DNA from 2 places in the Streptomyces sp. CNT372 genome. Region 1 is predicted to be linked to the other one. Evidence: riboswitches for the same ligand, from Rfam matches in the RefSeq annotation. Region 1 holds a riboswitch; the other holds the start of a gene.
What was found. A riboswitch is a leader RNA that binds a small molecule or an ion and turns the genes downstream of it on or off. The one in region 1 is predicted to bind glycine.

Region 1 (3,971 bases):
GAACTGCTGCTCGGAGCTGAAGACGGGGACGTACGCGGCGCCGTCGATCTCCGTGGTCGGCAGGTCGAGGTTGGGGCTGGCGGGGCCGCCGCCGTTGGGGAGGGGCACCCATATGTGGCTGCGGCCGAGGACCTCGACTATGCGGGCGCCGGCGGCCGGGTTGCCGAGGGAGGCGGCGAGGGTCTCCTCCAACTCGTTGCCGGGCCAGCCGTGGTGCGGGTTGTCCATCTGCTCGTCCTGCTCGTCTCTTCGTCCGGCACGTCTTCGGCGCCCGGTGCCGTCTCGGCGTCCGCTCGTCTTCGGCGTCCGCTCGTTTTCGGCGCCCGGCTCGTCCTCGTCTCCCGGCTCGTCCTCGTCTCCCGGTGCCGTCTCGGCGTCCGGCTCGTCTTCGGCGTCGCGACGCCCACTCCGCGCGGGGTTCCGTGGAACTCCGCGCGGAGTTTATCGGGGGCGCTCCCGGCCGGGCCCGGCCGGGAGCCGTCTCCTCAGGCAGCCGGGGCCGGAGGTGTGACCGGCGCCGGAGGCGTGACCGGGGCCGGAGGTGTGACCGGGGCCTCGGTGAGCACCGGCGCGGTCGGCGGGGCGGCCGGCGCCTCCGGAGCGGGCGCGCCCGCCGTGAAGGTCAGCGCACGCAGCCCCGACGCCGCCGCCCGGTCCAGCAGGACCACCGAGGCGCAGCCCGCGGGCCCCCGCCGGGCCTCCGCGTCGGCGATCAGCCGGGCCACCGCCCGCCGGTGCCGGGCGAAGGCGTACCCGGAGACGCCCCGGCCGCGTTCGCGCTGGCCGTCACGGGCGACGCGGGGCGGCACGTCGAGAAGGACCAGGTGCAGGGCTCTCCCCCGCCCGGCCGCCTCCCGGGCCAGCCACCGGCGCACCCACGCCTGGGTGCCGCAGTCGTGGACGACCACGCTCTCCCCGGAGCGCAGGGAGCGCAGCAGCCCCGCGTAGTGCGCGAGGCGGACGAGCGGGCGGTAGACCGCGTACGGCAGGCGGCGGGGCATCCGTGCGTCCCAGCGGTCGCGGGTGTCCTGGGAGTCGATCGCCCGGCCGGGCGCGGTCCGGCCGATGAGCGTCGACTTGCCGCTGCCGGGCAGGCCGGAGACGACGACGAGGTCCCCCGCGGCGAACTCCAGGACGCGCGGGACGCGGCCCGGCCGCTCCCGCAGGTCGCGCAGGACGGGCGCCCGCACCCCGGCCGCTCCGGGCACGGTCAGGTCCGGGCGGCGGCCCGCCGGCACCCCCGCGGCCGCGGCGTATGCACGGGACTGCTGCAACGTCATCACCCTCCCCCTCATCCGGGTCGTGACATCCCTGCCCAACAAGCTTGCTCACGCAGTGTAAAGAACTGGTAATGCGATTCCGCCGGTTTCGCCACGGTGCGCCTCATCCGGGCCCCCGGGAAGCCCCCGGAGCGCCGGCCGGGCACCCCGGGCCGGATCCGTGGCACCGCACGCCCCCACTCTTCCCCGATGCGTGCAATGATGTGCGCGCCAACTGCATACCGGCCGCTTGAATCCGCGCGGGAGAGTCCCGGCCATCTGTGCCCGGGTGCCGAAGGAGCAAGTTCCTCCCTTGAATCTCTCAGGCCCCGTACCGCGTGCGATGAGGCAGATCTGAAAAGCGGGCCGCGTCGGCGGCTCCACCCAAGGTGCAAGTCACGACCGCCCGGATACGGACGACCATCCGTACGCGGGGTCGTGGCGAACCTCTCAGGTTCCGATGACAGATGGGGAGGATCGTCCTCGCCGTCATGCCCTGGGAGCTTCACCTATGAGCACTTCGCCTCGCCGCACCGCGCTCGATGCCCTGCATCGCTCGCTGGGCGCGACCATGACCGACTTCGCCGGCTGGGACATGCCGCTGCGCTACGCCAGCGAGCGGGACGAGCACACCGCCGTGCGCACCAGGGCCGGCCTCTTCGACCTCTCCCACATGGGCGAGATCACCGTCTTCGGCCCCCAGGCCGTGGACCTGCTGGACTTCGCCCTGGTCGGCAACATCTCCACCGTGGGCCCCGGCCGCGCCCGCTACACGATGATCTGCCGTGAGGACGGCGGCATCGTCGACGACCTGATCGTCTACCGCACCGGCGAGACCGAGTACATGGTCGTCGCCAACGCGGGCAACGCCCAGATCGTGCTGGACGCCCTGACCGAGCGGGCCGCCGGCTTCGACGCGGTGGTCCGCGACGACCGGGACGCCTACGCGCTCCTCGCGATCCAGGGCCCCGAGTCCCCCGGCATCCTGGCCTCCCTCACCGACGCCGACCTGGACGGTCTGAAGTACTACGCGGGCCTGCCGGGCACGGTCGCCGGTGTCCCGGCGATGATCGCGCGGACCGGCTACACGGGCGAGGACGGCTTCGAGCTCTTCGTCGACCCGCAGCACGCCGAGAAGCTGTGGGGGGCCCTCACCGAGGCCGGCCGGGACGCGGGCCTGATCCCCTGCGGCCTCTCCTGCCGCGACACCCTGCGCCTGGAGGCGGGCATGCCGCTGTACGGGCACGAGCTGACCACCGCGCTGACGCCGTTCGACGCCGGCCTCGGCCGGGTCGTGAAGTTCGAGAAGCCCGGTGACTTCGTGGGCCGCGCCGCGCTGGAGAAGGCCGCCGAGCGGGCCGAGGCCGCGCCGCCGCGCAAGCTGGTCGGACTGGTCGCCGAGGGCCGCCGGGTGCCGCGCGCCGGGATGTCCGTCGTCGCGGGCGGCGAGGTGGTCGGCGAGGTCACCTCCGGCGCCCCGAGCCCCACCCTGGGCAAGCCGATCGCCATGGCGTACGTGGACGCCGCGCACGCCGGACCGGGCACGGGGGGCGTGGGCGTCGACATCCGCGGTACCCATGAGCCGTACGAGGTCGTGGCGCTGCCGTTCTACAAGCGCCGGAAGTGACCGCAGCCGCGCGTGCCGGACAGGACCGGTACGCACCCGACGTGATCGCCCGCACTCCCCTCCCGTTCACCACCACTCCCCCGCGTACAGGAGAATTCTGGTCATGAGCAACCCCCAGCAGCTTCGCTTCAGCAAGGAGCACGAGTGGCTGTCGGCCGCCGAGGACGGCGTGTCGACGGTCGGCATCACCGAGTTCGCGGCCAACGCGCTCGGCGACGTCGTCTACGCGCAGCTCCCGGAGGTCGGTGACACGGTGACCGCGGGCGAGACCTGCGGCGAGCTGGAGTCGACCAAGTCGGTCAGCGATCTGTACTCCCCGGTCTCGGGTGAGGTCGTCGAGGCGAACCAGGCCGTGGTGGACGACCCGTCCCTGGTGAACACCGCCCCGTTCGAGGGCGGGTGGCTCTTCAAGGTGCGCGTCAGCGAGGAGCCGAAGGACCTGCTCTCCGCGGACGAGTACACCGAGTTCTCCGGCAACTGAGGATCTTCCCTATGTCGCTTCTGAACACCCCTCTCCACGAGCTGGACCCGGACGTCGCCGCCGCCGTCGATGCCGAGCTCCACCGTCAGCAGTCCACCCTCGAGATGATCGCCTCGGAGAACTTCGCTCCGGTCGCGGTCATGGAGGCGCAGGGCTCCGTCCTCACCAACAAGTACGCCGAGGGCTACCCGGGCCGCCGCTACTACGGCGGCTGCGAGCACGTCGACGTGGTCGAGCAGATCGCGATCGACCGCATCAAGGAGCTCTTCGGCGCCGAGCACGCGAACGTGCAGCCCCACTCGGGCGCGCAGGCCAACGCGGCCGCGATGTTCGCGTTGCTGAAGCCGGGCGACACGATCATGGGCCTGAACCTGGCCCACGGTGGTCACCTGACCCACGGCATGAAGATCAACTTCTCCGGCAAGCTCTACAACGTGGTCGCCTACCACGTGGACGACGCCACCGGACAGGTCGACATGGCCGAGGTCGAGCGGCTCGCCAAGGAGTCCAAGCCGAAGCTGATCGTCGCCGGCTGGTCCGCGTACCCGCGGCAGCTGGACTTCGCCGCCTTCCGCCGGATCGCGGACGAGGTCGGCGCGTTCCT
Region 2 (3,971 bases), on a different contig from region 1:
GTTGGCCCGGTGGTAGGCGCGGACCGCGAGCAGACCGGCCAGCTCGCCCTGGGAGCCGGCGTTCGGCTGGATGGAGACCTTGTCGTAGCCGGTGACCTCGGCGAGGCGCTCCTCCAGCTCGGTGATGAGCGTGAGGTAGCCGCCCGCCTGCTCGACCGGGGCGAAGGGGTGCATCTGGCCGAACTCGGGCCAGGTGACCGGCTCCATCTCGGTGGTCGCGTTCAGCTTCATGGTGCAGGAGCCGAGCGGGATCATGCCCCGGTCCAGCGCGTAGTCCCGGTCGGCGAGCCGGCGCAGGTAGCGCAGCATCGCGGTCTCGGAGCGGTACTGGTGGAAGACCGGATGGGTCAGGTAGTCGTCGGTGCGCCGCAGGGACGCGGGCAGCGCGTCGGCTCCGGCGGCGTCCAGGGCCTCCGCGTCGGCCTCCACGCCGAAGGCGGCCCACACGGCGGCGAGCTGCGCCCGGCCGGTGGTCTCGTCGCAGGCGGCGGAGACGTGGTCGGCGTCGACCCGGCGCAGGTTGACGCCGTTCTCGCGGGCGGCGGCGACCACGTCGTCGGCCCGGCCCGGCACCCGCAGGGTGATCGTGTCGAAGAAGCTGTCGTGGACGACCTCGACACCGCCCGCCCGCAGGCCGTCCGCGAGGACGGTCGCGTAGCGGTGGGTGCGCTCGGCCACGGCCCGCAGGCCCTCCGGGCCGTGGTAGACCGCGTACATGCCGGCCATCACGGCGAGCAGGACCTGCGCGGTGCAGATGTTGCTGGTGGCCTTCTCGCGGCGGATGTGCTGCTCACGGGTCTGGAGCGCGAGGCGGTACGCCTTGTTGCCGTCCGCGTCCACGGAGACGCCGACCAGGCGGCCGGGGAGGGAGCGGGCGTAGGTGTCGCGCACGGCCATGAAGCCGGCGTGCGGGCCGCCGAAGCCCATGGGGACGCCGAAGCGCTGGGTGGTGCCGACGGCGATGTCCGCGCCCAGCTCGCCGGGCGGGGTGAGCAGGGTGAGGGCCAGCAGGTCGGCGGCGACGGTGACGACCGCGCCCAGCTCGTGGGCCCGGTCGACGAGCGGCTTGAGGTCCCGCACCGCGCCGGAGGCGCCCGGGTACTGGAGGAGCACGCCGAAGACACCGCGCTCGGCGATCTCGGCGGGGATGCCCTCGGACAGGTCGGCGACGACGACCTCGACCCCGGTGGGCTCGGCGCGCGTCTCGATCACGGCGATCGTCTGCGGCAGGGTGTCGGCGTCGACGAGGAAGACGCCCTTCTTGACCTTGCCCACGCGCCGGGCGAGGGCCATGGCCTCGGCGGCGGCGGTGCCCTCGTCCAGCAGGGACGCGCCGGAGGTGGGCAGCCCGGTGAGGTCGGCGACGACGGTCTGGAAGTTGAGCAGCGCCTCCAGCCGGCCCTGCGAGATCTCCGGCTGGTACGGCGTGTACGCGGTGTACCAGGCGGGGTTCTCCATGACGTTCCGCAGGATGACCGGCGGGGTGAAGGTGCCGTAGTAGCCGAGGCCGATCATGGGCGCGAGGACGCGGTTGCGTTCGGCGAGTTCGCGCAGTTCGGCAAGGACCTCGGCCTCGCTGCGCGCCTCGGGAAGATCGAGCGCCTCGGCGCTCTTGATCACGTCCGGTACCGCGGCGCCGGTCAGCTCGTCGAGGGAGCCGAAGCCCACCTGCGCCAGCATCTTGGCCTGCGCGGCGGCGTCGGGCCCGATGTGGCGCCGCTCGAACGGGGTACCGCGCTCGAGCTCCGACAGCGGGATGCGGTTGACGGTCATGTGGGAGGCCTCCTGGTCTGGTAACGACCTGCGAGGGGCATCGCGACGCGGATGCCCGGACGGCCTCCCCCTCTGTCATCTCGACCTGAGAGCTTCACCGGGGCACGCGGAACGTGCTCCGGCTTTCACCGTCGGTGAGAGCGGATGCCGTCCGACGCCCGCTCTGCTTTCCAGAGTGACCTCGTCCGCGCGGTACAGGGGCCTGAGAGATTCCGGGGAGGATTTGCTCCTTCGGCGCCGCCGGCGGTGTTTCGCCGGTGGACTCTCCCGCGCGGGGTCAACAGCCGCTGCCAGGGTACCAGCGCCGCCCGCGGGTCCCCCGAGTGGCCGACACCCGGGATGTGGCCTTTCGTAGTGACAGGAGAGCAGTTGCGACCACTGGAGGGACCGTGCAGACCGACATCGATCCGCGCAGCCTGATCGGCCGCAAGGCGTTCGACCGCGACGGCAACAAGATCGGCACCGTCGACGAGGTGTACCTGGACGACGCCACCGGCGTCCCCGAGTGGGCCGCCGTCCGCACGGGCCTCTTCAGCAGGGACGCGTTCGTCCCCCTGGAACCGAGCGAGATCGTGGACAACGCGCTCCATGTCCCCTTCGAGCGCTCCCTGATCAAGGACGCCCCGGACTTCAGGGTGGGACGGCACCTCTCTCCCGAGCAGGAGCTCCAGCTCTACCACCACTACGGGCTCGATCTGGCCGCCCCGCCCCCCTCACCCGCCTCCGGCGACAGGTCCTTCGGCCGGGTCGCCGGCCAGGAGGACTGACCCGCCGCGGCACCCCTCGGGCCCGTCCGCGCCCACCAGCGGCAGCGGTTCGGACGGGGTCAGGTCCTCGTCGTCCACCCGGAAGGTGCGCACCCTGCCGGGCGGCGAGCCGGGCTGTTCGAAGCGGACGGTGACCCGGCCGACGCCGCTCCCCTGCACCCAGCCGGGCCCGTACACGACGTGCCGGACGTCCTGCCCGGCCGACCAGTGGCGTACGGGGTGCGGTTCCGCGGCGGCCTCCGCCCGGGGCCCCGGCCCCTCGGCGTCCGCCGCGGGCGTCTCCGCCTCCCCCGCAGGCTCCGGTGCGGCGGCTTCACCGGCCGCGGCGGCGGTGGCAGCCTGGGCGAACAGGTCCTCCTGGGTGTAGTCGGCGAGCCCCGTGACCCCGACGCCGAGCAGCCGCACCCCTCCCGTGGTGTCCACCGAATCCAGCAGCCGCCCGGCCGCCTCCCGCACCACCGCGGGGTCGTCGGTCGGGCCGCGCAGGGTCTCGGAGCGGGTCAGGGTGGAGAAGTCGTAGCGGCGGACCTTGAGCACGATGGTGCGCCCGGAGTGGCCGCCCGCCCGCAGCCGCTGGACGCACCGCTCGGCGAGCCGGCCGACCTCGGTGCGCACCCGTACCCGGTCGTGGAGATCGGTGTCGAAGGTGTCCTCCACGGAGACCGACTTGGCGTCCCGCTCGGCGACCACGGGCCGGTCGTCGTGCCCGAGGGCCATCCGGTACAGCGCGGTCCCGTGCGCCCGGCCGAGCAGCCGCACGAGCTCGTCCTCCCCGGCCTCGGCGAGGTGTGCCACGGTCGTCATCCCGGCCCGCCGCAGATGCTCCCCGGTGGCCGGGCCGACCCCGGGCAGCACCCGGACGCTCATCGGCGCGAGGCGGTCCCGTTCGGTCCCGGGCTCCATCAGCACCAGACCGTCGGGCTTGGCCTGCTCGGAGGCGATCTTGGCGAGCATCTTCGAGCCGGCCAGTCCGACCGAGCCGGTCAGTCCCGTCGCGGTGCGGATGTCCTCGCGCAGCCGGATGCCCGCCGCGCGTGCGGCGGCCGGGGTGGCGGGCGTGCCCCCGGCCTCCAGGTCGACGAAGGCCTCGTCGAGGCTGAGCGGCTCGACCAGCGGCGACAGACGCCCGAGGAGTTCCATCACCCGGTCGCTGACCGCGCGGTACAGCGTGAAGCGGGGGACGAGGTAGGCCGCGTTCGGCGCGAGGCGCCGGGCCTGGGCCATCGGCATCGCGGAGTGCACCCCGAAGCGCCGCGCCTCGTACGACGCGGTGGCGACCACACCCCGCGGGCCGAGGCCCCCGACGACCACGGGCTTGCCGCGCAACGAGGGCTTCGCCGCCTGCTCGGCTGCGGCGTAGAAGGCATCCATGTCCAGATGCAGGATCGTCGGCGCGGACCTCACACCACCGATGCTGCACCACGCCACTGA

Region 2: another riboswitch for glycine. It lies ahead of gcvP (aminomethyl-transferring glycine dehydrogenase); the one in region 1 lies ahead of gcvT (glycine cleavage system aminomethyltransferase GcvT).

Annotation. Positions count from the first base shown of each region.
Region 1 covers NZ_KB897776.1:83,761-87,731, forward strand. The annotation lists gene C593_RS0100340 (enhanced serine sensitivity protein SseB) at 1-228, opposite strand, end outside; partial or broken gene C593_RS0100345 (AAA family ATPase) at 618-1,280, opposite strand; glycine riboswitch at 1,511-1,606, shown strand; gene gcvT (glycine cleavage system aminomethyltransferase GcvT) at 1,771-2,886, shown strand; gene gcvH (glycine cleavage system protein GcvH) at 2,990-3,367, shown strand; gene glyA (serine hydroxymethyltransferase) at 3,379-3,971, shown strand, end outside.
Region 2 covers NZ_KB897791.1:9,109-13,079, reverse strand. The annotation lists gene gcvP (aminomethyl-transferring glycine dehydrogenase) at 1-1,773, opposite strand, end outside; glycine riboswitch at 1,954-2,053, opposite strand; gene C593_RS0125655 (PRC-barrel domain-containing protein) at 2,163-2,540, shown strand; partial or broken gene C593_RS30515 (DNA polymerase IV) at 2,456-3,944, opposite strand.